2 regions of the Salinivibrio sp. VYel1 genome follow, and region 1 is predicted to be linked to the other one. Evidence: predicted binding sites of a transcription regulator. Region 1 holds the regulator's gene; the other holds the start of a gene.
The links. The regulator CRP, encoded in region 1, controls carbon source genes, mostly activating them, when cyclic AMP is high. The targets are predictions, from matches to a motif close to TGTGANNNNNNTCACA.
Positions count from the first base shown of each region.

Region 2: gltB (glutamate synthase large subunit) is a predicted target of CRP. The motif match lies at 1,104-1,119, and genes of this name have one in related genera.

Region 1 is NZ_RSAM01000007.1:32,470-34,677, reverse strand. Features, by position in the region: gene EHW58_RS08155 (DUF1338 domain-containing protein) at 1-22, shown strand, start outside; gene EHW58_RS08150 (ABC transporter substrate-binding protein) at 90-956, opposite strand; gene crp (cAMP-activated global transcriptional regulator CRP) at 1,086-1,718, opposite strand; gene EHW58_RS08140 (phosphoribulokinase) at 1,968-2,208, opposite strand, start outside.
Region 2 is NZ_RSAM01000003.1:119,652-121,859, reverse strand. Features, by position in the region: gene gltB (glutamate synthase large subunit) at 1-1,019, opposite strand, end outside; gene EHW58_RS04450 (diguanylate cyclase) at 1,634-2,208, shown strand, end outside.

The sequences.
Region 1 (2,208 bases):
AATCTTTGAAAGCACCCATTAGTGCGTCACGCATTGCTTATCGACATCATGGGAAAAGGGAGCGTGTGATACGCTCCCTTTTTTATCGTCTATTGGGCCTCGATGTCGAGCCAAAACGTGTCTGGAATCGCTTGTGTTTCGTTGCTTAAATGCGGGTTATCGACTCGGATGACAGTACGCTCACCAATGTTCGCCTTTTCAAAGGTTTCCTTAACTAAAGGCGCATTATTGAAAAACTCGATAAATGATCCGTCTTGATACGCCGCTTCAAAAGCGCTATTTAACATCTCGGCGACGTCAGCATGTTGCGGAGACACAAACAGGAACATCGGAAAGCGATAGATCAGCATCAGGTGTGGGTCAACTAACAGATTACCGTATTGCGGCCGCTCGGCTAATTCACTAAAAGGCTCAATCAAGGCACGAGGGAAGAGATCGGCCCGGCCCGTATCAACCACTTTGAAAATGTTTTCAAAGCTCGATATTTCACGTACGCGAAATCCCGCTGAGTTAAGCACCTTGACGTCGGCCCAACCTTGTCCCTGAATCATAGTCAGAGACTGCAAGTCACTCGCGCTACTTATCTGAGCAAGTTGGGGCTCGGTGGCTTGGTTGGTAATAAACAGGCGGTGGCCGAGTAAGCCACGAAACACGGGATAGCGAACGGGGATCAATTCAGCTTCCAGTGTACGGTCGGCACCAAGCCAGTCGACGGTGAGCTTGCCTTGCTTGAGCATTTCCACCTTACGAGATTGAGAGCCAATTTGGCCGTCAAAGGCTTGTAAGGTAACAGATCCTCCCGACTTTTCGGCAAGAAACTCGATGAGCTCAATGGCATAGAGATCAAGCGCCGAGCCGGCGCGTGGCTCGGGGTGGACAATCGTCGTATTGGACGCAGCATGGACTGAAAACACAGAGAGCGCGAAGGCGGTGAGGGTAACCATGAGTTTTTTCATAAACGACACCTTGTTAATTTTATGTTAACCATGTCGTTTTGAGTGTAGAAGCAATCCGCGTGCTTGCCAGATAATGGAGATAAAAAACCGACGCCAGGGCGTCGGTTGGTGATACAGAGAGCGGCGCGATTAGCGTGTGCCGTATACCACGATGGTTTTACCGTGTGCGGAAATGAGGTTTTGCTCTTCCAGCATTTTAAGGATACGTCCCACTGTTTCGCGTGAGCAGCCAACGATTTGGCCAATTTCCTGACGGGTGATCTTAATCTGCATACCATCAGGATGCGTCATGGCATCAGGCTGCTTCGCCAAGTTCAATAGGGTTTGTGCAATGCGCCCTGTGACGTCCAGGAAGGCAAGATCCCCCACCTTTTGGCTCGTTACCTGCAAGCGGCGCGCCATTTGTGAGGACAAGCGCATCAAGATATCAGGATTCACTTGGATAAGCTGGCGGAACTTTTTGAATGAAATTTCTGCCACTTCACACGGTGATTTGGCGCGTACCCAAGCAGTGCGCTCTTGGTCTTCTTCGAAAAGCCCGAGCTCACCGATGAAGTCACCTTGGTTAAGGTAAGACAGGATCATTTCCTTGCCTTCTTCATCTTTGATCAGTACGGCCACAGACCCTTTCACGATGTAATACAAGGTCTCCGCCTTTTCACCAGCATGGATAAGCGTGCTTTTCGACGGATACTTATGAATATGACAATGTGAAAGGAACCACTCGAGTGTAGGGTCTGTTTGAGGTTTTCCTGGAACCATATAACTTATTTCCTCTGCATGTGTTGCCCGGCAACAACGTCCTATCTTTGTCTGAGGGGTAACCCATCAGATCATTGCACAGAATACGAAGTCTGAACGCGGGCTACAAGCTCACTGTATGTTAACAAGAGTGTATCTTTTTTTGTTGGTGATTTCTTGATTTTGATCTAGGCCAACCGCCTAAAAAACTGGCAAAAACGTGGCTAAGATCACGGCTTGAGAAGTAATACATCATGAATGCGCTACGCCTCAGCCAATCTTGCCTTTTTCTATCAATTGCTGAATCAATGGACGGATGATCAATTCCATTGCAAAGCCCATTTTTCCTCCCGGCACCACTAAGGTGTTATGGCGCGACATAAACGACCCAGTGATCATTTGCAACAGATAAGGGAAGTCGACGTTTTTCATGCCACGAAAGCGGATCACCACAAAGCTTTCATCCAAAGACGGAATCCCTTTGGCATTTAATGGGTTTGAGGTATCTACC
Region 2 (2,208 bases), on a different contig from region 1:
ATGCCTGCAGGCCCGTCCCAGGGCTCCATATGCATGGAGTTGAAGTCATAAAATGCGCGCAGTTCGTCGTCCATGTCTGGATGGTTTTGCCACGCGGGCGGCACCAGCAGACGCATGGCTCGGAATAAGTCCATCCCGCCGGCGAGAAAGACTTCCATCATGTTGTCGAGGCTTGAGGAATCAGAGCCTGATTCATTCACAAACGGCGCGGCTTGATGCAAGTCGGGTAATAAAGGGGAGTTAAACTTGTATGCACGTGTGCGTGCCCACTGACGGTTGCCCTCAATGGTGTTGATCTCACCGTTGTGGGCGAGATACCTAAAGGGTTGGGCGAGCGGCCAGCGTGGCTGAGTATTGGTACTGAAACGCTGGTGGAACAAACAAATTGATGACTCTAAACGCAGATCCGCGAGATCGGTGTAAAAGCGTGGTAGATCCGCAGGCATACACAAACCTTTGTAAACAATGGTTTGTGTGGATAGGCTGGTGACATAAAAGTCTGCATCGTCTGCTAAGGCTTTTTCTGCACGGCGGCGTGCGATATACAGGCGTCGCTCTAAATCGCGCGCGCGCCAGCCTGCTGGGCCATTGATAAACACTTGTTCAATGACGGGCTGAGACTGTTTGGCGATGTCTCCGAGTACGTCTGGGTTGGTCGGCACCGTCCGCCACCCCACCACTGAGAGTGTTTCAGCGTTTATTTCTTGCTCGAAGCGTTGTTTGGCTTGTTGGGCTTTTGCCGGATCGGCACTGAGAAAAATCATGCCCACCGCGTACAGGCGGCTTAGCTTCCATTGATTTTGTTCGGCAATAAGGCGGAAAAAGCGGTCGGGCTTTTGCAGCAGCAGTCCACAACCATCGCCTGTCTTGCCGTCAGAGTTGATACCACCTCGGTGGGTCATGCGGTCAAGTGCAGCGATAGCAGTACGAACCAGTTTGTGGCTGGGCTCCCCCTCTTGATGGGCGATAAGGCCAAAACCACAGTTATCTTTTTCCAGCATTGGGTTGTACAGCGACATTGCAATTCTCCCTTGCTACTGCGTTACGCGCAGTGATTGCATTTATTGTCGTGATCCTCCTGACCACTCTGAACAGATTCGCTTTGTGACTGTGCGCTCGTTATGTTGTGATTTTTTAACGAGAAAAGTCGGTGATCTACACTCTAACTCACTGTTTTATCGATGGATTGACAGAGAATACACAGGCAAAGCGCTATTCAGCGACCTTCCAAATTAACGGTAAACCTTGCAAAGGTCAAATTTTTATATGCATCCTTTATGCATAGCAATATAAGTATGTCTTTATTGTAAACAACTGATATAAAAGTATTTATTGTGGTTTTCTTGATGAATAATATCTATTCGCAATTATGCCATTTTGTTAAATAATTATTAAATAAAAGGCGAATTCGAGTAGATATTCTAGCTTTGATGATGAATAAAGAAGGGTGCGTTATATGCTTTCTCTTTCATAGCAAAAAGCACTGTCAATTGATGTAATAAAATAACAAATGATATTCGCAAAGCTGTGAACAGGACAATCACGCGTTCTATCAAAACTGTGGCAGAATACGTCGCCGGTGAGGTAGGGCGTGAATACGATCAAGGACAGTAATAAGGCAGACAGGAGTGGCATGGCGTTTTTTAGTTTTAGCTTGGTTTTCGTGTTAGGCGCTTTGCTTGGCTACGGTTGGCGCGCGCGTCGAGCGACACTGGCGTTATCCGATTGGCGGGTTTACATGGCCGGGTTAGACACGCCACATGCGATTGTCACGGCCGATGATGGTGATATCTTGTATGCCAATGCACCTTGTGTGGAGTCTTTTTCGCTGGTAGGTAGCCACAACCGGTTTAAAACCGCCAATGAAAAACAGCAGCAAGCGGTGCGCGCTTTTATTGTGGCGCAGCGTTGGCCTCAGCCATTTTCTAATGTTGAAGCCAAAGTCAGAGCCCCGGGCGCGAATCGGGTGCGGGTTGAGGTGACCTTATCTGGCTTGCCGATCCGCTGTCGCGGCAAGCGTGCCTGGCTCATTTCATTTTCTGCCTCTGAGTCCAACACGCAATGGCACCTGCAGCAACAAGAACAAGGTGTGCTTTTAAGCGTGATTAATTCCTTGGCGGAGCTCGTATGCTTTCAAGATGTTGAGGGAAACGTGGTGGGTACGAACGCCGCCTTTGACCGCTTCTGGCAGGGCCGAGAGCAGGAAGC